Regions from separate parts of the Chryseobacterium piperi genome, predicted to be linked through region 2. Evidence: riboswitches for the same ligand, from Rfam matches in the RefSeq annotation. Region 2 holds a riboswitch; each other region holds the start of a gene.
What was found. Region 2 has a riboswitch for S-adenosylmethionine ahead of CJF12_RS15480 (TonB-dependent receptor plug domain-containing protein). Riboswitches for the same ligand answer to the same signal wherever they lie in the genome.
Positions count from the first base shown of each region.

Region 1: linked by a shared signal. The riboswitch ahead of CJF12_RS12475 (SusC/RagA family TonB-linked outer membrane protein) and the one ahead of CJF12_RS15480 (TonB-dependent receptor plug domain-containing protein) in region 2 are both predicted to bind S-adenosylmethionine.
Region 3: linked by a shared signal. The riboswitch ahead of CJF12_RS20505 (alpha/beta fold hydrolase) and the one ahead of CJF12_RS15480 (TonB-dependent receptor plug domain-containing protein) in region 2 are both predicted to bind S-adenosylmethionine.

Region 1 is NZ_CP023049.2:2,854,570-2,862,583, forward strand. Features, by position in the region: gene CJF12_RS12475 (SusC/RagA family TonB-linked outer membrane protein) at 1-1,772, opposite strand, end outside; SAM riboswitch class I at 1,856-1,952, opposite strand; gene CJF12_RS12480 (hypothetical protein) at 2,275-3,594, opposite strand; gene CJF12_RS12485 (transposase) at 3,738-4,064, opposite strand; gene CJF12_RS12490 (transposase) at 4,126-4,605, opposite strand; gene CJF12_RS12495 (helix-turn-helix domain-containing protein) at 5,142-6,116, shown strand; gene CJF12_RS12500 (type II 3-dehydroquinate dehydratase) at 6,682-7,086, shown strand; gene pckA (phosphoenolpyruvate carboxykinase (ATP)) at 7,144-8,014, opposite strand, start outside.
Region 2 is NZ_CP023049.2:3,532,839-3,540,852, reverse strand. Features, by position in the region: gene CJF12_RS15485 (aconitate hydratase) at 1-2,134, shown strand, start outside; gene CJF12_RS20270 (TonB-dependent receptor) at 2,198-2,482, opposite strand; gene CJF12_RS15480 (TonB-dependent receptor plug domain-containing protein) at 2,528-4,954, opposite strand; SAM-I-IV-variant riboswitch at 5,266-5,366, opposite strand; gene CJF12_RS15475 (outer membrane beta-barrel family protein) at 5,644-7,866, shown strand.
Region 3 is NZ_CP023049.2:2,697,307-2,705,320, reverse strand. Features, by position in the region: gene CJF12_RS11775 (OsmC family protein) at 1-69, shown strand, start outside; gene CJF12_RS11770 (MGH1-like glycoside hydrolase domain-containing protein) at 167-2,782, opposite strand; SAM riboswitch class I at 2,982-3,092, shown strand; gene CJF12_RS20505 (alpha/beta fold hydrolase) at 3,155-4,093, shown strand; gene CJF12_RS20500 (ACT domain-containing protein) at 4,151-5,689, shown strand; gene CJF12_RS11760 (O-succinylhomoserine sulfhydrylase) at 5,781-6,941, shown strand; gene CJF12_RS11755 (homocysteine S-methyltransferase family protein) at 7,011-8,014, shown strand, end outside.

The sequences.
Region 1 (8,014 bases), 680 kb from region 2:
TCGTTAGATGCTTTCCAGGATCCTCCTACGGACCAAAAAGTTCCCCATCTGTTTTGAGGTGAGAACCTTGAAGAACCATCAGCTCTTACTGATCCGGAAATAAAATAAGTATTTTTAAAATCATACTCCGCTTTTCCTAAGAAACTCAGCAATCCTACCCTGTCACTATTTCCACTAAATCCGCCTAATAAAGCAGCTGCATCCGGTTCATAATAATAAGGAAGCGAAAATTGGCTCCTATTTCCCGATATGGTCTGATATTCATAATGATAAAATTCTTGCCCGCCCAAAATATTAAAATGATGTTGGTTGAACTTTTTGTCATAAGTCAGGATATTACTGGTAGTGTATGAAAGCATTCTTGAATTTGTTTTTGTCACTGAACCACCAATCTCACTTCCTTGCCCTAGTAAAGGATTAGAATAATAGTGCCCATTATAATTTACCAAATCGACAGAGAAGCTGGATTTGAATTTTAATTCAGGCAAGAAAGTAAAATCCAAATATCCTTTTCCGGAAAAGTTATCTTCCCTGTTTTCATTTTTATCTAATGGTAAAGTTGCAGCGGCATTCTGATTCTGTAAAGCACTTGTTGGCCTGTATTTTCCAAAATCATAAATTGTATTTCCATTAGCATCAAGTCTGTAACTTCCATCTGCATTTCGCTCATAATAAGGATAAAAAGAAGGAATTACTCTTGCTGCATTAATGATATTATCCTGTCTTGAATCAGAAGAAGGTGGGGCTTCCTGAAGACTATTGGTATAACTTAAGTTAGCTCCTATCGTCAACCACTTTTTGACCTCATTGTTGATCTTTAGTCTTGTACTGTATTTCTTAAAGCCTGAACCGATAGCAATTCCTTTATCATCAAGATATCCCAGTGAGAAAAAGTAATTCCCTTTTTCATTTCCACCACTGAAATCAAGATCTACCTGATTTCTTGAAGCCACTCTCTGCAGAATATCCCTCCAGTCATCATTCCATAAAGCTCTTGCCCCTGGTATTAGTTTGCCATCTGTTCCTACAGGCTTTGCATAATTAAGTCCATAGGGGTTAATTCCTAAAATATTCACCAGATTATCTGTAGCCATTTGAGCGGCCTGTTGCGAGGAAACCTGACCTGATCTATATCCATTTCTCATGGCTTCCCAATATAATTGAAAATACTGATCAGTATTCACCTGCTCATAATCTTTTACCGCTCTGCTGGAAAAACCCTGGCTGATATTAAAATTAATTCTTGATTCCCCTTTTTTTCCTGATTTCGTAGTTACCATGATAATCCCATTGGCACCTCTGGATCCATATAAAGAGCTTGCTGTAGCATCTTTCAGCACACTGATCGATTCAATATCATTGGGACTGATGGAATTAATATTTCCGTCAAAAGGAATTCCATCTACCACAAATAAAGGGCTGCTTGAAGCACTTACCGATCCGATCCCTCTGATACGAATTGTTGCCGTAGCTCCCGGTTGTCCGGATGCGCTCACTGCTTGTAAACCTGCAACCTGACCTTCCAATGCTTTCGTAATATTAGTAACAGGTCTATTGTTAATTTTTTCACTAGAGATTGTTGCTACAGATCCAGTATAACTTGTCCTTTTAGCTTTACCGTATGCTACAACCACAACCTCATCAATATCCTTTTCACGAAGTGTATCTTTTTTTGATTGGATTTCCTGCCCATGAACCGTCACTAATCCTAATAAGAATACAGCGCCAGTAGGAATCCAAATTTTGGCATTAAATAGTTTTTTATTAGCCATAATCAATTTTGTTTATCAAATATTAAAAAATAACCCTTTGCAGAAAAGTCAGCAAAGGGCATCAAGAAATTTGATTAACCAAATGCTTATTTTTCCTTAAAAGGCTGAATGTAACACCTTACTTTACGCAGGTTGTCAAGACTTCACAGGGTCAGTTCCCTCCATCTTTCTTTATAAGCCGATCGAAATATGGTTGCAAATCTAAAAACAAATAGTCTATAAAACAAGTAGACTATTTGTTTTTTTATTTTAAATTCTCAAAATTTAACTTAATTTTTACATAAAAAACCGATAAATAGGCTTTTATGAAAATTACTAAATCATTAAACATGACAAATATCATTATCAATTATTCAAAACTACTATCCAATTATGAACAAAAAAAATGACGCTTAAAAGCGTCATTTTCAACTATTTTGATTCCTACCTATTCCAATTTTATTTGTAAACAAAAATTTTCTGTAGAAATGATGGTATTTAAATTTATAACATCCCAAACGGCCTATCTTACATATTCGATCGCAATACTAAATAGGTTACAAAAGAATTTCGCGTTAGGACTTTCTGTACAGCTACTTCCTTCGCTATAAAATTTATCTGTGGATTCATAATTGTAAAATAAATTTACATCAGTATAAACTAGTACATTACCATCTAAAGTTCCCGCAGCTCCACCTGCACTGTCTTTCATAAATAATTTGGCAGTAGCTGGATATTGTGTTAGTCTACCCATATAACGGTTGGTTTGTAGCTTCGTATTTTCTGGTAAATTCCCAAATATCCCACTGTTTGGCCCCTGAGAGCCCGTGGTAAAAAATGATCCCGGCCTTTGAGAATTAATATACTGTGTAGTATAACCTATATTCAACTTATTGATTGGGCTAAGATTTTGATGCTCTGCATCAATAACAAAGAACTTCTTCTTTTCCTGAATTTTCTGCTTCAAAACAGCGATAGACTGATCAGAAAAATAACTGGTATATACGTAACCAATCCAAATAATATCAGCATTATCTATTGCCGTTGCTAATTCAGAAGGAGTCGCAGTTCGGATATTAACTGTTTCAAAAATAAAATTAGACATTACCACACTTCCATTCGGTCCGAAATTGCTAGGGTTAGTTAATTTAGAGCGGGCAACAGATGAATACGTCCCATTGGAGTCTGTTGATAAAGTTCCATTCCATGCATCAGGAATTACTGAAAGGATCTTAATTACCCTTCCAGACGGTTGATTTGTTACTGTAACATTAAAAGTACAACTTTCATTTCCTCCTGGATTAATAATAGAGTAAGTATAAGTTCCTGTTTGTGCTGGAGTCCCTTCTGCTGAAAGAATGACATATTGCTCTCCTGTATTCTCAAAATTCCCTTCTCCATTAAAACTCATTCCATTAATGGTAGCTGTATTAATTTTATATTTACCTGGGCTGCTCACTGTAACTTTAATTCTTACAGATCCTGCAGCAGGGGAACCGGCATAAAAATTTCCATTAACAACAGGTTCACAGTCGATGGCATATACCGCAGCATTTCCCTGGCACATATTAATCCATTCCATGCTATTCCAAAACTCAAGACAGTGAACTGTTTTATTGTAGATCACCATACCCTCGGAACTTTCATCCGGAGCACCCGAAGTAATAAGAGCATCTCTCTGAGAAGTTGTTAAACGCGGTGGAAGGAAGCCTTTGTCATTAGAAAAAACTTCTAGCGCTGATTTAGAATGCGGGCTAGGAGTATTAATCCCTACTTGTCCATATATTAATAAAAATGGAGCTAGAAAAGATACTAGCCTTAGTAAGTTTTGTTTAATCATCATGTATTGTGTTTTAAAATTATTTACTATGAATATTTGTGTTAGTTAATGGTGAATTTAATGAGCTATATAATTATTTCAACTTTTATATTCTCTTAAACTATTTTATATTTTTAAATAAGGTTTTGTAAGCATTACTATAATATTTAGAATAGAAATGTCTTCTTCCATTTCGCTACAGTATTTCTACTTATCTTAAATTGATTAGATATTTCGGTATTACTATAACCATTTTTCTGCTGAAGCTCTAAAATTCTTGTGATCGTAAGCTTATCATAAGATCTATGTCTTTGATTAAACCGCTCTGTTTCCATATCTTTTAAACCAAAAATAATTTGGTTCAGTTCAAGCACATCCAGTACTGCTAATCTTTTTTTCTGTAAGATCGTTCTACAATTTTCAAATTTATCCGGGTACTTCATCTGAATCATATCCATATAAATTTGTTTATAATCAGGACCTTGTTCTTTCATAAACTCTTAATTATTATTTGAACTTACTAGTATTTAAAAAATTTTGGCTCAATACCAAAATTTAATTAAGATTTCCATTATACCTACTAATCCATTTATAGAGTGTTGTCCTCGGAATTCTATATTCTTCTATTATCTGAAGTTTTGTTTTTTGCCCTGTGTTTATAAGTTCCAAAATAAAATCGATTAGCTCTTTTGTATATATGTTTTTTCGGAATTGTGGCAAAACAAACTTTTGCTTACTATCCACAGTATTAAATTGAGCATTACCCAGAGGAGCAAAAATAATCAGATGCTGGGTATAAATTCTAAAAAAATCATACTCTAAAAGCTTGCTATACTTAAGAAGAAGCTCGGTAGGGAGCTCCTTTTGTCCCAATACTTTATATACCTCATCTTCGCTAGTATTAAGAAATTTACAGATACGAACAATAGAAATATCTATTTCTTCAATTCTTTTCTTAATACATTCTCCTATGTGGATATCTTTAAAATCAAAATTCATTCTTAAAACCTTAACATAAGTTAGATAGATCTTCAATCAAAAAATTTGCTTTATTTTCTATCAAAAACAACAACGCCCCTCATTTGTCTTTCAAAATCAATCCGGACATAGATACCAAATACAATAGCAGATTAAAAAATATTCTTTTTTAAACAAAATATTAATCATCATTTGTGTTCTTTACTCTAATAATAACATCGTATGAATATTTAGTTATATTAGAAATATCTTGCATTCTTAATTTCCTCATACAAAACATTCAAGATCAACTAAACACACAACAATAACTCCACAAAAAAGATTTGGCATTTTTTAACCTGCCATACATTTTTTTTATATAATTTAGCCAACGAAAATAAACTATTGATGGAAGATGTTTTACTTAGTTTTCACTTTTTTTGAAGTTCTGTTGCAAAGTTATTATTTATAAGTGCAGAAAAAATTAAATTGTAAATGAGAATCCATAAAATGACTTACAATCAGTATACAACTGTAAAACAGATAATTAAATAAGTGAATTACCAAAAATCAATTATTTAACCTGTCTAAAACAATTTAAACAGCTGCATTGAATGCAAAAAAAAGAACAAATAAAAAAATTAAAGCTAGAGTTGATGGATAGATATGTTGCTATCATGACTTTCATATTAGCTGCTTATGTTATCATCTTTACATTTTTGACTCCAGACAAAATAATGTCATGGTATATAGCACTCGGTTTAATTCTTTTAGGTGGTCCTTATTTATTTACGCGAAAAAGATTTTCACCTGATTTCCTTGTACACTTCTTTCTAATTTCTGTTCCTATATATAGCTTTTATATTATACTAGCCTTTTGGGAAAACTCTGTAGCATGTTTTTCTATATTGCTACCCATTCCATTAGGTGCTTATATATTCTTTTCTAAAAAAGAAGTCTTATTATACACATTGTATGTTGTATTGACCATCATTACCATTAGCATAGTAGCCAACAATTTCAATTTCAATTTTCCTAAGCATACACAAGAAGAGATTAAATTTAATGATACGCTTCTCTTTATTTCAAATATTTCAATTGTCTTTTTATTGATTTATTATAAAGATAAAATTAAAAGACCGGAAGCATTAGACCACCCTACCCCACCAGATTCCCTTGTATTGTCCAAAAATGAAAATGTAAGTAAGGTGGTCATCAAAACAACACCTGATCCTATAGATGCTGAGGCCTTTGAAAAGTTATTTGAAAAAATAGAAACGATAATGAGCCAGGACATGCTTTTTAAAGATCCTAAGTTTAATCTTTCAAGACTAAGTGTAGTTTTAGAGGTTAACAGTTCTTATATTTCCAAAGCTATCCGCTATAAAGGGTATCCAAACTTCAATACCTTTCTTAATAATTATAGGATTAATTATGTGAAAAAATTATTCACAGAAATTGATTTCCAAAAAGCTACCTTAATGTACATTTATACTGAATCCGGCTTTTCAAATCAATCAACATTTAACAGAGTCTTTAAACAAATCGAAGGAATAACCCCGTCAGAATATATTCAACAGAATCTATAATTCATAACAATTTATATGAATTATATGCAGGTCTGTAAAAGACGGATTTCTGTCTGTTTATCAATTGAACAATTTTGAAATCCTAACACTATTCGATATATTGACCGATAAACAAGCACTGAATGAAAGAGGTGCTATTAAAATATTTACTTCTTAAATAGCCTCCCCTTCTTCTTCATTGCCGGATATTCCAAAAATTGTGTTTTTTTAGGCCTCAATTCAGAATTTACTAGAATCTGTTTTTCTTTTTTAAAGTCCTATTGCAAAGTTATTCTTTACAATTTCAGAAAAAAATTAATCATAAATGAGAATCTAGAAAATGGCTTACAATTAGTATACAACTGTCAAACAGCTAATTAAATGATTGATTTTTGATAATTCATTTATTTAACCCATTAAAACAATTTAAATAACCACATTGAATGCAAAAAGAAAAACAAATAACATTCTCTTTCCGTTCCATCAATATTTAACAGAAATCTCCATACGAAATGTATTCGTCAGAATCTATAATTTATAGCAGTAATAGTCTAAAGAAATATTTATCTTTGAGTAAATATTTTCTATGAAAGTTTTGATTATAAATGGGCCTAATCTTAATCTCTTAGGTACCAGGGAACCTGAAATTTACGGTTCTATATCGATGGAAGAGTATTTAGAAAAATTAAAATCTGAATTTCCTTCTTATGAATTGGGGTATTATCAATCTAATATTGAAGGTGAATTGATTAATAGGTTACAAGAAGATAATTTTGATGCTGTAGTAATTAACCCGGGAGCCTTTACACATTATTCTTATGCAATCGCTGACTGCTTAAAAAACATTCAGAAACCTAAAATAGAAGTGCACATCAGCAATATCTACAAAAGAGAAGAATTTCGCCAGAAGTCTGTGACAGCTACTTATACAGATGCAGTACTATCAGGGTTTGGATTACAAGGATACAGATTAGCATTGCTCAGTTTTTAAATTACAATTGATATACACATAAGAAAAGCCTCATCAATGATGAGGCTTTTTTTATCTTTATATTGTTTGTTCTTGTAGTTGAGGACCTGAAGGAATTAGTTTTTTCCCTTCCTCAGTATTACAATACTGTTCAAAGTTTTTGATGTATCTTGAAGCTAAATCTTTAGCTTTTTCTTCCCATTCAGAAACTTCATTATAGGTATTTCTAGGATCTAAAATCCCTTCAGAAACATTCGGTAATGAAGTTGGAATTTCTAAATTCATGATCGGAACTTTTGTTTTAGGAGCCTTTTCTATTGATCCATCAATGATGGCATCGATAATTGCTCTTGTATCCTTCAAAGAAATTCTTTTTCCGGTACCATTCCAACCTGTATTCACTAAATAAGCTTTAGCACCGTGTTCTTTCATTTTACCAATTAATGTTTTTGAATACATTGTTGGATGTAATGTAAGGAAAGCTTCACCAAATGCTGGCGAGAATGATGGTTGAGGAGAAGTAATTCCTCTTTCAGTTCCTGCCAATTTAGAAGTATATCCACATAAGAAATGGTATTGAGCCTGATTTTCATCTAAAATAGAAACCGGAGGCAATACGCCGAAGGCATCCGCAGAAAGATAAACAATCTTCTTAGCATGTCCTGCTTTTGAAGGCAAAACAATTTTATTAATATGATAGATTGGATAAGAAACTCTGGTATTTTCAGTGATAGATCCGTCTGTATAATCAGCAATTCCATCATTCACAACAACATTTTCAAGAAGTGCATCTCTTTTTATTGCTCTGAAGATATCTGGTTCTTTTTCTTCTGATAAATCAATTACTTTAGCGTAACATCCTCCTTCATAGTTGAATACCCCGTTATGGTCCCAACCGTGCTCGTCATCACCAATAAGATATCTTTTCGGATCTGCAGACAATGTTGTT
Region 2 (8,014 bases):
TGCAACTCAGGAATATGAGAGAGGAAATTCTTATGTAGATTTTGCTCCGGATAGAGTTGCCATGCAGGATGCAACTGCGCAGATGGCTCTTTTGCAGTTTATGCAGGCCGGAAAAGCTAAAGTAGCTGTTCCTTCAACTGCTCACGCCGATCACCTGATCCAGGCAAGAATTGGTGCAGAAGCAGATTTACAGGAAGGTATCAATAAAAACTCTGAGGTTTTTAACTTTTTGAGTTCTGTTTGTGATAAATATGGAATCGGTTTCTGGAAACCGGGAGCAGGTATCATTCACCAAGTGGTATTGGAAAACTATGCTTTCCCTGGAGGTATGATGATCGGTACTGACTCTCATACTGTAAATGCAGGAGGTCTTGGTATGGTTGCTGTCGGAGTTGGTGGTGCTGATGCTGTAGATGTAATGGCTGGAATGGCATGGGAGCTTAAAATGCCTAAACTTATCGGTATCAAATTAACTGGTAAAATGAGTGGATGGACGTCTGCAAAAGATGTTATCTTAAAAGTAGCAGGAATTCTTACCGTAAAAGGAGGTACAGGATGTATCGTAGAATATTTCGGAGAGGGAGCAGAATCACTTTCAGCAACAGGTAAAGGAACTATCTGTAACATGGGTGCTGAAATCGGTGCTACCACTTCTACATTCGGATACGATGATTCAATGAGAAGATATTTAGCAGCTACAGGAAGGCAGGATGTAGTAGATGCAGCTGATAAAATTGCAGAACACTTAACTGGTGATGCTGAAGTATATGCCAACCCTGAACAATATTTTGATCAGGTAATTGAAATTAACCTTTCTGAACTAGCTCCTCACCTTAATGGACCTTTCACTCCGGATTTAGCAACTCCTGTTTCTGAATTCAGAGCTAAGGCTGAAGCTAACGGATGGCCTTTAGAAGTTGAATGGGCTCTTATCGGTTCTTGTACCAACTCTTCTTATGAAGATTTATCAAGAGCTGCTTCTATCGTTGAAGACGCTGTAGCAAAAGGTGTAAAACCTAAAGCAATCTTAGGGATCAACCCAGGATCTGAACAGGTAAAATTCACGGCAGAAAGAGACGGTTTCTTAGATTCTTTCAGAAAATTTGAAAACGCAAGAATCTTTACTAATGCCTGCGGACCTTGTATCGGACAATGGGACAGAGAAGGTGCTGAAAAAGGAGAGAAAAACTCAATTATACATTCATTCAACAGAAACTTTGCAAAAAGAGCTGATGGTAACCCTAATACCCATGCTTTTGTAGCTTCTCCAGAAATGGTAGCAGCAGTTGCAATTTCAGGAAGATTAGATTTTAACCCTATTACAGATACCTTAACTGCAGAGAATGGAGATCAGGTAAAACTTGATGAACCTAATGGTTTTGAATTACCTGAGAAAGGGTTTGCTGTAGATGACAATGGTTATCAGGCTCCTTCTGAGGACGGTTCTTCAGTAGTCGTTAATGTAAGTCCTACTTCAGACAGACTTCAGTTATTAGAAGAATTCCCGGCTTGGGATGGTAAAAACATTGAAGGGGCTAAAGTTTTAATTAAAGCTTTCGGAAAATGTACAACTGACCACATCTCTATGGCTGGACCATGGTTGAAATACAGAGGTCACCTTGATAATATTTCAAACAACATGCTGATTGGAGCAGTAAATGCCTATAACATGGAAACCAATCATGTTAAAAACCAATTGACAGGTGAATTCGGTGAAGTTCCTGCTGTACAAAGAGCTTATAAAGCTGCAGGTATTCCTACTATTGTGGTTGGAGACCAGAATTACGGTGAAGGTTCATCAAGAGAGCATGCAGCAATGGAACCAAGACACCTTGGTGTAAAAGCAGTATTGGTAAAATCATTTGCAAGAATCCACGAAACTAACCTTAAAAAACAAGGGATGTTAGGGATAACGTTTGCTAATGAAGCAGATTATGATAAAATCCAGGAAGATGACACTGTTAACTTCTTAGACTTAGATCAGTTTGCTCCGGGAAAACAGCTTACACTGGAGTTTGTACATACTGATGGAACAAAAGATATCATTATGGCCAACCATACATATAATGATCAACAAATTGACTGGTTCAAAGCAGGTTCTGCACTTAACCTGATTAAAAAACAAGAAAACTAAGATTATTAGTTATATATAAAAGCCTCGCTAACGCGAGGCTTTTTCTTTTATTAAGCTATACTTCTAAAACTTAAACTCCACTCTTGCAAATAAAAACCTTCCACCAATTCCATACTGAGAAACCTGTCTGGAATAAACAAATTGATTATCTGCTGTCAAAGAATTGATTAAAGGATTTTTAGAAGGCATTACATTGAAAATATTATTACTTCCTATTGTCAGTGCAACATTCTTATTGAAATCATACCCAACAGAAAGATCAGTTACAAAACGGCTATTTAAAACAAAATGCTCCTGCTTTCCTGTAACACCGTCAAAGTTAGCATCTAGCACATCTGCATCAGTCACTTTTCCAAAGAAAGAGTTTCTCAGTAAAACATTAAAATCTGATACTCACAAGGCATTGGAAAGCGTAGCCTTCACACGAGGTACCGCCTCTTCAAAGTAGACTCTGTTCGGTTCTGAAAAATAGCTATCAATCTGGCTTATTAATTTGGGAGAAGCATTAATCTCTCCAATTCTTTTTGTCTGATTGAGATTAAGACCAAAATTATTCTCCAAACTAATTCCAGAGCTAATTTTTGAAGTCTGAGAAACAGTAATATCAAGTCCTTTTGTTTGAGAATTAACTGCATTGGCAAAAAAATTAGCTGCACTTGCTCTGGCAAGATCAAAAGCGTTTTGCAGAACAGCCTGATCAGATCCTTCAGGAAAATCTATTCCCGGAGTACCTTCAGGTCTGAAAAACAAATCGGTTAGAACTACTCTATCCTTAATTTTAATATAGTAGACATCTGCTGTAACAACTAAATTCAGTTTCGGAACTTTCCATGTAATACCTGTACTATAGGACTGAGAAGTCTCCTGTTTTAGTTTCGGAATTCCTAAAGCCTGTGCTGCCTCAGAATTATTTCTAAAAGTTCCAACCTGAGTCGTATTTCCTTGTTGAATTAAGGTTGAAGTTGAACTATAATAGATTTGGGCCAAAGAAGGTGCCCTAAAGCCTGTAGAAATAGCACCTCTCCAATTGAAATTATCGACCAGCTTAACATTCGTTGCCAGCTTATAATTAAATGTTGACCCAAAATCTGAGTAGTTTTCATAACGCAAGGCTCCTTCCACTAGCCACCAATCAGTTGGTTCCAGCTCTACATCCACATAACCTGCAACACTGTTCCTGTTTCCAGAAACTGCATTTTCAGGACTGAACCCTGGGAATACCTGCGAACCGGCAGGTCTTGTTCTTCCGAAAAAATCGGTTACCAACTCATTGCCAGGTGTACTTGTAGTAACTACATTTCCAAAAATATCATAAGATGCATAAGAGTTTTGGTTTCCCGCATTTACTTTATAGTTTTCATAACGGTATTCACCACCAAAAGCAATGTTTAACCCATGTAATACATCATACTTTTTTGAAAAATCCAGGTTGACTGTATTTTGTAAAAACTCCAGTCCACCCGCTTTAAAAGATCTTGGTGAGTTATTAACTAATGAAGCGTTAAAGGTATTCACTACACCGAAGTCAAATGTATTTTTACCAAAAGTATTGCTCAGGTCTATATTCCAGTCATTCCATTTTCCTTTAATCCCTGCTGCATAAGAATTATCATTAATAGTAGCCTCTATCTGGGGTAGATACCCATTAGGTGAAAGAAAATTGACATTCCTTTCCGTATTCGGCAGACGGAAAAAGCCTCCCGCATTCCCCAGCCTATAGCTATAACCACCAAAAGAGTAAATTTTCCAATCATCATTAATAGGTACTTCTGAATTGTAATACACCTGTGCTGATTGCAGCTTCGATTGTCCAGCTCGTATACTGAAATCTTTTCGCTCAAGCCCTCTGTAAGCAAGCTCCTGATTCGTAACATCTCCTCCCAGCAATCCTTGCAACGTTGAAATGCTATTGGCATTTGAGATATCGTTTTGTAGCTGAGATGAGAAGTAATCGACCTGAGTTGCGTATTGCTTGATCGTATTAATAATCTGCTGACTGTTCGCGGTATTTCCAATATTCTTATATAATCCGTCTATATCTATTCCATTCTGAGCTGCTCTATAATTAATTGCATTATAAGCGTTATAAATATCTCCTCCCCTCACACCTGCTCTTGAGTAAGGATCCCGATATTGAGTAGAAGTTGTAATATTAAAGAAACCTTGTTTACCTACTTTAAAACCATAGTTAAGGTCTAAGGAAATAGTTTCCCCATCTACTCCTCCCGAAAAGTTATTCGTAACCGGCGAAGCATATCCGCCTAAAAATACCTGGCCGGAAAGGCCTAATCTCTTTTTGAGTCCTAAGTTCACAACACCCGCAATAGCATCAGATCCATATTGTGCAGAAGCACCATCTCTTAAAACCTCTATCTTATCAAGTGCAAATGCAGGAATAGCATTAAGGTCGGTCCCTACAGATCCTCTTCCCGGAGTTAGGGTCACGTTTATTAATGATGACTGATATCTTCTTTTCCCATTAAGAAGAACCAAAACCTGATCTGGTCCTAATCCTCGTAATTGTGCCGGGTCTACGAAATCAGTCCCGTCATTAACCGTATGGGATGTGGAGGAAAAAGAAGGAACAATATAGTTCAGTGCCTGGCTTATATTATTAACAGGACTTTGTTTTAATATTTTTGAAATGTTGATAACGTCTACCGGTACGGGTGTATCCGTTAGTGATCTTCCGCTTCCTCTTGAACCAAGCAGCACAACCTCATCTATCTTTTTTGATTTTAAAGAATCCGACTGTGCAAAGTAAAAGGTAGAAATAAGGGTGGCTGAAGTGATAATACTTCTATGTTTGAAATTATGCATGTGTTTTATTTTTAATTTTTGTATTTAATGATTCTTCGCTTAAAATTTTAAGCAATAGAATTCCGTAACCTTGAATTGCAAGGCTATACCGGAAAAGTAAAAAAGGTTTGGTTTATACTATCTGATAGAAACTAATGAAAGTTAAAAACAACAACACATACACATCACGTTATGGCATGAGTAATCATCAGAATAACGAAGCTTAGCTCCAGTATCCGAGAGACAAAAAGTCAAATTCATTGCGGTGTAGTTTCCCTTGTTCTTAAACATTGATTTTTAATTTAAAACAAAAATTTAAGATGGGAAGAATAGATTAAAACATTTTTTCCGAAAGAGAATCGGCTTATCTATTTCAGCACCTTGCTTGTTTTTGCAGGTTGCTATCCCATCTATGAGATTCTTGATAATTATTGGGCAAAGATATAAATATTTTACAAATAAAAAAATATTTTGTAAAAAAGTTAAGTTTTATGCAAAAATCCCCAAGAGCATCCTTCTTATACTATGCAGATAAAACACCACCGTTATGAGGTTAGAGCGATTATGCATAAGTTTTAAAACAGTCTTTCAAATGTCTGTTAAAAATTCAATGATAAAATAGATTTTAAGAAAATTTATTCCCGATTTTGTAAAGTCAATGTAACAAATCTTTGTTTTATGCGTCTAACTTGAGAGTAGTAAAAAGCATTATGAAGAAAATTATACTTACTTTATTCCTTTCCGGTTTTATAGTTAATACATACGCCCAGGAAAAGGCTAAAAGCCAGGTTAAGGAAAAAGAGATTGAAGGTGTCGTTATCACCAAAACTAAAAAAGCAGTTGAGCAGAAAGCCGACCGTACTATTTTTGATTTCTCTGAACAACCTCAGCTTAATAACGGAAACGTACTGGAAGGAATTAAAAAACTTCCCGGCCTTGTTTCTACGGATATTGCAGGAATGATGTATCAGGGAAAAATACTTGATGTATACCTTAACGGACGTCCACTAAATATTACCTCCAATGAATTGAATTCTTTCTTAGAGGGAATGCCTGCCAATTCTGTGGATAGAATTGAAGTGATTACACAACCCGGAGCCGAATTTCCTGCAACCTCGGGAGGTGCCATTATGAACATTATTACAAATAAAAATGCTAATAAGTACTTAACAGCCACCTATTCCGGAAACTATTCATTTACCAATTATGGTAAATTCAGAAGCAGAACCAGCAACTCTTTAAATTTAAATGCCAGAAATAAATATTTTGGATGGCAGCTTAATATCGGTCAGAACTATCGTGAAAGTATGTTGAATACCAATCAAAATGATTTATTACTAAGTAACACAGACCGAATAGGTCGTGGGTATTTTGCAAAGTCAGGATTAACATTTGATCTTGGACACGACAGATTATTAGTCAATTATGATATTTACCACAATAAAAACAGCAATTACACAGAGAGCAATGGTTTTGCCGATTTGCCTTTCATTCCTGTCAAGGACAGTATAAGAGAAGGATACTTTCATGCCTTTGATGCAGCTTATACAAACAATTTAAGGCAAGAAGCTGTCGTAACCTATCAAAAACGCTTTAGTGATAAATCTCAAAAACTGGATTTTCAGTTTGGATACACTAAATCAACCAGTAAGTTTGATCAGAATAATATTTATAGAGACATCAACTACATTAATCCCGATTATAGCTTTCCACGATTTTCTGATGGTATCTTACTCAACAATGAGTCTGATATGAGAATAGCCAACTTTAAAGTAGACTATTCCCAACCGATTAAAATTCTGGATGGAGGGAAAGTAAGTTTAGGTGGATTGTATGAAAAACAAAACTTCGATACTCAAAGCAGAGGTTTGACTAATCTTGATTATCAGAGACAAACAGCATCTACTTATCTTGAGTTCCAGGCAAAGCTGAAAAAATTTGATTTCACTTTAGGAGTCCGTGCCGAAAATTATGATATCTCCGGAATAACAAGAGTCATTGACAGTACCGGATCTGTAGTTCAGAAAGACCTACTTCCTTTTAATAAATTCAAATTGTTCCCTAACGCTAGTGTACAATATAGCTTAATGAACCAGGTATCCCTTTCTGCTAACTATAATAAGAAGATCAGTCTGCCGAGTATCTCTGTTCTTAACCCAAACAATACAACATTCCAGGGTCCTAATACTCAGGTCAATGGTAACCCAAACCTGCAACCAACCATATTTGATAATTACGAAATAAAGCTTTCGGCTTTCGATTATGCATTTATCGGATATAGTGTGAGCTCAGCAAAAAATCAGGTGGCACAAATCATTAGAAAGGAAGGTAAAAATTTATTCAATGAGCAGGTGAATATCTCCAACATGAGGATTCATAATTTTAGTGTAGGTCTTCCGGTTCCTTTTATGATTTTCAGCAAGCCTATGAGTGAAATTATGAAATTTAATTTCAATCCTGACAAGATTAACTTTATGTACATCTACGCAGGATATCAAAAACACGAGATTGATAATTTAAACAACAGAGGATTCTGGATCTTTAATGTGATGACCCAGTTAATTTTACCTAAACAGATAAAGTTAACCGCCAACTATAGCTATCTGACTCCAAGAGCAGGATACTTCTACTTTACAGCAGAAAAGCCATTCAGCAATACGGTAGACATCACTTTAACCAAAAAGTTCCTGGATAACCGCCTTACAGTTTCTGTTTTTGCCAATGATATTTTCAATGGTCAGGTAATGCAAGTACGTTCTAATCCTCCGAACGGAGAATCAGTATACCTTAGAAGTAAGTACGATACCAGAAACTTTGGAATTTCAATAAATTATAAAATTCCAACAAAAAACAAATTAGCTAAGGAAGATCCCAATATCTTAAACAATACTAAAAAAGAAGATAGCGGAGGGGTAATGCAGCAGGATAAGTAAATGGAGAGCAGTTTGGCGGAAGGGCTGAAAGGTAAAATCGCAAAACCGCGGATTCGTAAAATTGCCCAATTGCAAACTAGTTTAAATGGAAGTTTATCATTTCGATTTCGCTAGGTTAAATCTCTGAGTGATGTAACTGATCATATAA
Region 3 (8,014 bases), 840 kb from region 2:
GTTTCTAAAACATTAGAACCCAATGTGGAAATTGGCTACGAAGTATATGTGAACGGAGAAAAAATATAAATCTATAGAAGATATAGAGTATTTAAAAACAAAAAACCGGATGATATATCCGGTTTTTTTTATTACTTATTACTTATTGCTGATTACTCATTACTCATTAAAACGTAAGCCTTGGTTTAATCAGTTTGGCTACGGTTGCTGTCCATCCGGTTTGATGAGAGGCTCCTACACCCCGACCATTATCTCCATGAAAATATTCATAGAACGTAATATAATCTTTAAAGTGCTCATCATAATTGAATTTATTATTTCCGCCGTTGAAAGCCCTTTGCCCGTTCTCATCCTTTAAAAATATAGAACAAAGCCTATTGCTTATATTTTGAGCTACTTCATCGAGATTTCTCTTATCTCCGCTTCCGGTTGGAAGCTCTACTTTTAAACTGTTTCCATAGTAAAAATGAAAACGCTGAAGGCTTTCCACAATCAGGAAGTTGATTGGGAACCATATTGGACCTCTCCAGTTACTGTTTCCTCCGAACATCCTGCTGTCACTTTCTGCAGGAGTATAATAAACTACATTTTCAGTACCATGAACAGAGAAAACAAAAGGGTTTTCTTCATAAACTTTAGACATAGCTCTAATTCCGTAAGAGCTTAAGAACTCTTTTTCATCAAGCATTCTAGTAAGTACTTTTGTCAGTCTGTTTTTACGCAGGATACTCATCAAATGTTTTCTGCCTTGGCCTTCTTCATCCCAATGAGAAACCAGTTTAGTAAGCTCAGGTTTGTTTTTCAAGACCCATTCCATTCTTCTTTGGAAATTAGGCATTTTTTCCAATAAGCTGTGGTCAATAATTTCTACGGCAAATAAAGGGATAAGCCCAACAATACTTCTTAGTCTGAGGGTCACACTCTCTCCGTTTCCTAATTGTAGTACATCATAGAAAAAGCCATCCTCTTCGTTCCATAAACCTTCCTTGCCATCTCCCATATTTTCCATCGCCTCTGCAATATAAAGGTAATGTTCAAAAAACTTAATGGCCATATCTTCATAAACCTGATAATATTGAGCGAGTTCCATCGCAATTCGCATCATATTTAAAGCATACATGGCCATCCAGCTCGTTCCGTCTGCCTGTTCCAGATGCTCTCCATCTTTCAGTTCCATATTCCGGTCAAAAGCACCAATATTATCGAGTCCTAAGAAACCACCACCAAAAATATTTTTACCATTTTTATCCTTACGGTTTACCCACCATGTAAAGTTCAGAAGCAGTTTTTGGAAAACTTTTTCCAGAAATAACAAATCCGGTTTTCCATTGGTTTTTTCATCGATTTTAAAAACCCTGAAACATGACCAGGCATGTACAGGAGGATTCACATCACTCAGGTTCCATTCATAGGCCGGAAGCTGTCCGTTAGGATGCATATACCACTCTTTGGTTAATAAAAGAAGTTGGTTTTTAGCAAACTCAGCATCAATCAGTGCAAAGGGAACACAATGGAATGCCAGATCCCAGGTAGCATACCACGGATACTCCCATTTATCCGGCATGGAAATAATATCCTTATTGTGCATATGATTCCACTCCGTATTTCTTACATAATGATTAAAATTTCTTGGAGCCTCAAAATTAGGATCTCCTTTTAACCATTTTCCGACGTTGTAGTGATAAAATTGTTTATTCCAAAGCAGTCCTGCAAAAGCCTGTCTTTGAACATTTCTTTCATCTTCCTGGGTTACGTCCTGTTGTACTTCGTTGTAAAATTCATTAGCCTCGGCAATTCTCGTATTGAAAATTTCATCAAATTGATCAAAAGGTTCGTTTGTTTCATGGGGAGACAGTCTAAAATCAAAAGTTTTACACTGTCCTGCTCCAATCACTTCATCAATGATAAAAGAAGCCTTTGATCCCCTCTTTTCCGGGTTAACGGTGTTGCTGTTATATATGACATGATTATTGATACCATCTTTGAAGTAGGTATTTTCAATATAAGGAGCATCGTATAATTTGGGAGTATTGGTTTCATTTTCACAAAAAGCACTTTTTGCATTTGCATTTCTGGCGTAGAACTTCTTGATAGGAATACTATCATGAATAACATCAATAGAATCTTCTCCTGAAGCGCTTAATTGTCCTTTGTAGTTATTGTAGCCCCATTTCCAGTTATTTCTGAACCATGCTGTTGGAATAACGACGATAGGTGCTTCGTGCTGGCTTCTATTACATACGGTAACCCTCACTAAAATATCATTGTAATCAGCCTTACAATACTCAATGAAAATATCGAAATACTCGTTATTGTCAAAAATGCCGGTGTCAATAATCTCATATTCATCTTCTTTCTTACTCCGTCTTCCATTTTCTTCCAACAAGTGATCGTAAGGAAATTCATTGATAGGATATTTATACACCATTTTCATATAACTATGGGTAGGCGTATTATCTAAATAGTAAAAGATTTCTTTGATATCTTCACCATGGTTTCCCTGATGGTTGCTTAATCCGAAAAATCGCTCTTTTACCATTTTATCTTTCTTGTTCCAGAAAGATAGAGCAAAACAAAAAAGCTGCTTTTGATCGGAGATTCCGGCAATCCCTTCCTCTGCCCAACGGTAAGCATAGCTTTCCGCTTTATTATGCGTCGTTGAGCCCCAGGCATTACCATCGGGACTATAATCTTCACGAACGTTTCCCCACTGCCTGTTGCTTACATATGGGCCCCAGTTTTTCCAGTCTTTATCTTGTAATCTTTGTTTTTCAACATTCATAATTCATCATTTTTCTATACGTTTCTATACGAAGGTAATTTTTTTGAAAAATAATTCCAATTTTTTCTATCTGAATAATTCTTAACATATCATTGTAACTCTTTTGTTTACGGGAAATTTGACATTAAATTATTTTTTTATTAAAAAGTTAAAATTAAAATAGCTATCTTTGCACCATTCGATCATTCAAATATTGAAAATGTTATCAAGAAAGGTTGAGGGATTAGACCCTATGAAACCTTAGCAACCCTTTGTGCAAGCGAAGAAGGTGCTACGTTCTACCAAATAATTTATTTTGGACAGATAACTTACTGAAGTTCTTCAGCCATTTCTCATGGCATTTTCAATTGTGTTATAAAATATATAATAGAATTGAAAACAGAACTAAAACATATTAAACTTTTTTATCAAACGAATTCCGGAAAGGAATATCATATCCCATTGAGCTATCAGATCTTTGGGAAAGACCTGTTTACGAGCCCCATTATTTTAATTAATCATGCCTTAACCGGAAACTCTAATGTTTCAGGAGAAAATGGCTGGTGGCAACAATTGGTTGGCGAAAATGGGGTGATTGATATTAATGCCTTTACTGTTTTATGTTTCAATATCCCCGGAAACGGATATGATGACTTTTTAATTGATGAATATGAGGATTTTACTCCCTCAGATATTGCCAATATATTTTTAAAAGGACTTGAAAGCCTTCATATTGAACGCTTACATGCGATTATCGGAGGCTCTCTTGGAGGAGGAATAGGATGGGAGATGCTGATTAAAAAGCCTTCACTCGCCGAGGTGTTCATTCCTATTGCCTGTGATTTTAAAACCCATGACTGGCTGCATGCACAATGTCTTATTCAGAAATTTTTGCTCAACGGAAATGATGAACCTTTACAAAAAGCAAGGATACATGCCATGTTATGCTATAGAACACCTCAGTCCTTAAACGACAGATTTCAAAATAAATATAATTCGGAAAAACAAAAGCTTGAATCGGAAGATTGGTTAACCTATCATGGTAAAGCCCTTAATGAAAGATTTAGTTTAGAGTCTTATAAGTTAATGAATCATTTGCTGATGAACATTAGCGGAGAAGAAAAAGAACTGGGAAAAATTAAAGCACGAATGCACTTGATCTCCGTTGATACAGATTTATTCTTCCCGGCTTCTGAAATACGAATGTGTTTTGAAAAATTACGGGAGAGCAAAGAAGATATCTTCTATCACGAGATCAAATCAATTCATGGGCACGATGCCTTTCTAATGGAATATAAACAATTAAATAACATCATTAAAAACATTTTATGAAATGGAACTTAAATGAAATCCCATTTTATAAAAAACTAAACAATAAAGAATGAACAGATGAAAAATGCTAACGAAATAAAATTTTTAAAAAACAGATCAATCATCAAATTTGAAGGAGAAGATTTCTTAGGAGAAATCGGTATTGACGGAAGAATTTTTAAAGCACTTACTTTGGCGAGAATCAGTGTTGGGGTAATTTCCCAGCAAGCAATCGAAAACGGACTTTCGATTCTTGTCCACGAAAATGATTCTGAAAAAGCAGTGAATTGTCTGATCGATGAATTTGAAGCAGAAAGAAAGTCAGGGAAAGTATCCCAGATTTACAGTATTAACAATGTTTCTGTTTTAGGATTTGTCGCTGAAGATCTTAATAAAGTACTTACTGAGCTGGCGAGAAATAATGTTTTTCCTTTGCTGCTTAACCAGATAGCGAGTGAAAAGCGGGTCAATATTGTGGTGACTTCATCTCAGGATGAAAAAACTAAAAATATCATTGAATCTGAAATTTCTAAGAAACCTAAAACAGTTCATTTAGCCATTATTGGGCACGGAAATGTTGGAAAAACATTAATTGACCAGGTGTTAGAATCTTCAGAAGAAATTAAGCGACGTAAGAAAATTGATCTTAAAGTGGTAGCAGTGGCTAACTCGAGAAAGATTGCATTTAATAAAAAAGGTTTTGATAACAATTGGAATGATGAGGTCTCTGTAGCAGAGCATCCATCCAATGTAGAAGAGCTGATTAGTTTTTCAAAAGAAAACCAGTTGGAAAATCTAATTGTAGTGGATAATACAGCAAGTAAAGATTTTGTTAAAAACTATCATGCCTTGGCTGAAAACGGATTCGATCTGGTGTCTTCCAATAAAATTTTCAATACTCTCCCGATTGAAGAATACCGTAAACTAAGATATACGTTGAATAAAAACAACAGACGTTACCTGTATGAAACTAACGTTGGAGCAGGATTGCCTTTGATTGATACCATCAAATTATTACACCTTTCAGGAGAGAATATTACAAGAATAAAAGGAGTGTTCTCCGGTTCTTTGAGCTATATTTTTAATAATTTTTCTGTGAGAAATGATCAGTTTTCAACCATCATCGGCGAGGCTATGGAAAAAGGTTTTACGGAACCGGATCCACGTGAAGATCTTTCTGGAAATGATGTGGCAAGAAAACTCTTGATTCTGGCAAGAGAACTGGATCTTATCAATGAGTTCAGTGATATTAATATCCAAAATCTTATTCCGGAAGACCTTTTGGCAGTAGATAAAAATGAATTTATTTCAAGATTGGAAGAGCTTGATGCAGAATACCAGAAGATAAAGGATAATCAGGAACCGGATCATGTATTACGTTATGTAGGTGATTTACATGGTGATTTACAGGAAGAAAAAGGGCAGCTTGATGTAAAACTAGTCTCTGTTCCTGCCAGCTCTGCATTGGGACAATTGAAAGGATCAGATTCAATTTTTGAGATCTATACGGAAAGCTATGGTGAAAATCCAATTGTTATCATGGGAGCCGGAGCCGGAGCGCAGGTGACAGCTAGAGGAGTTTTCGGTGATATTTTAAGAGTAAGTGAAACTAAATAATATTAATAATGTAACAGTTTAACAATGTAACAGTCTAGCAATTGGTACATTGTTAAACTGATAGATTGTTAGATTAACGAATTAAAACTATATGGAAAATTTTGAAACCTATGCTATAAGAACCCAGACTGAGAGAACCCAGTTTGATGAGCATTCAACTCCCTTGTATCTGACATCCAGCTTTATTTTTCAGGATGCTGAAGATATGAGAGCTAGCTTTGCGGAAGAGAAGCCTAAGAATTTGTACAGCAGGTTCTCTAACCCAAATGTTACGGAATTCACGGATAAGATTGTAAAAATGGAAGGAGCAGAAGCAGGATATGCTTTTGCAACCGGAATGGCAGCGATTTACTCTACGTTTGCAACCTTATTAAATGCAGGAGATCATATTGTGAGCTGTCAGTCGGTTTTTGGATCTACCCATACTTTATTTACGAAGTATTTTCCTAAATGGAATATTGAGACTACTTATTTTAAAGCTGAAGATGCTGAAAACGTAGAAAAACTCATTCAGCCTAATACCAAAATTCTATATCTGGAAACTCCGACAAATCCTGCGATCGAAATTTTAGATCTGGAATTTTTTGGGAATATTGCTAAAAAACATAATCTTATCTTTATTGTAGATAATTGCTTTGCAACACCTTATCTTCAGCAGCCTATTAAATATGGAGCGGATGTTGTGGTGCATTCCGCAACAAAGTTAATTGATGGTCAGGGAAGAGTTTTAGGAGGTGTGGCAGTAGGAAGAGAAGATCTGATCAGAGAAATTTATCTTTTTGCCAGAAATACCGGACCGGCAATGTCTCCTTTTAATGCGTGGGTACTATCAAAAAGTCTGGAGACTTTGGCGATACGAGTAGAAAAGCACTGTGAAAATGCTCTAAAGGTTGCTGAATTTTTGGAAAGCCATCCTAATGTAGACTTAGTCAAATATCCTTTTTTACCTTCTCATCCAAGCTATGAGGTAGCTAAAAAACAAATGAAACTAGGAGGGAATATTGTAGCCTTTGAAATAAAAGGAGGAATAGAAGGAGGCAGAAATTTTTTAGATAAAATAAAAATGTGTTCTCTTTCTGCAAACCTTGGAGATACCAGAACTATTGTGACCCATCCGGCTTCTACAACGCATTCAAAACTGACTGATGACGAAAGAAATGAAGTGGGAATTACTGCAGGTCTTGTTCGTTGTTCCGTAGGGTTGGAAAACGTCGAAGATGTCATTGCCGATCTGAAGCAGGCTTTGGATTGATTCAATTGGAATGGGCTTTAGCCCATTTTATCAAAAATAATTATAAGGGCTTTAGCCAAAACCTATAAAATGAAAAGTTTAGAACAATTACATAAAGCACTTCAGAAAAGAATTTTAGTTCTTGACGGAGCAATGGGAACAATGCTTCAGCGATATAAGTTTGAAGAAGAGGATTACCGTGGTGAACGTTTCAAAGATTATCCTCATTTGGTAAAAGGAAATAATGATTTACTTTCCCTGACCCAGCCACAGGCTATTGAAGAAGTTCATAAAAAATACCTTGAAGCAGGGGCGGATATTATTGAAACGAATACATTTTCCGGGACGACAATAGCTATGGCAGATTACCATATGGAGGATTTGGTCTATGAGCTGAACTATGAATCTGCAAGAATTGCGAGAAAAGCATGTGATGAATTCACAGCAAAAAATCCTGATAAACCAAGGTTTGTAGCAGGATCTATTGGTCCTACGAACAGAACAGCCAGCCTGAGTCCGGATGTTAATGATCCGGGATACCGTGCGATTACTTTTGATGAGTTAAGAATTGCTTATAAGCAACAATCGGAGGCTCTTTTAGATGGAGGTTCAGATATTTTGCTGGTGGAAACTATCTTCGATACCTTGAACGCAAAAGCTGCTTTATTTGCGATTGATGAAATTCAGGATGAGAGAGGAATTAAAATACCAATAATGGTGTCAGGAACGATTACGGATGCCTCAGGAAGAACGTTAAGCGGACAAACCGCAGAAGCTTTTTTAATTTCAGTTTCACACCTGAACTTATTGAGCGTAGGTTTCAATTGCGCTTTAGGAGCTAATCAATTGACGCCGTATTTGGAAACGCTTGCTCATAATTCGAATTTTTATGTTTCAGCTTATCCGAATGCAGGATTACCGAATGCGTTTGGTAAATACGATGAAACTCCTGAATTTATGGCGGAACAAATAAGGGAATATGTAGAAAAAGGATTGATCAATATTATTGGTGGATGTTGCGGAACAACCCCTGATCATATCAATGCCATCGCTGATCTGGTAGACAAGTATGAGCCAAGAAAATTGAGAGAATT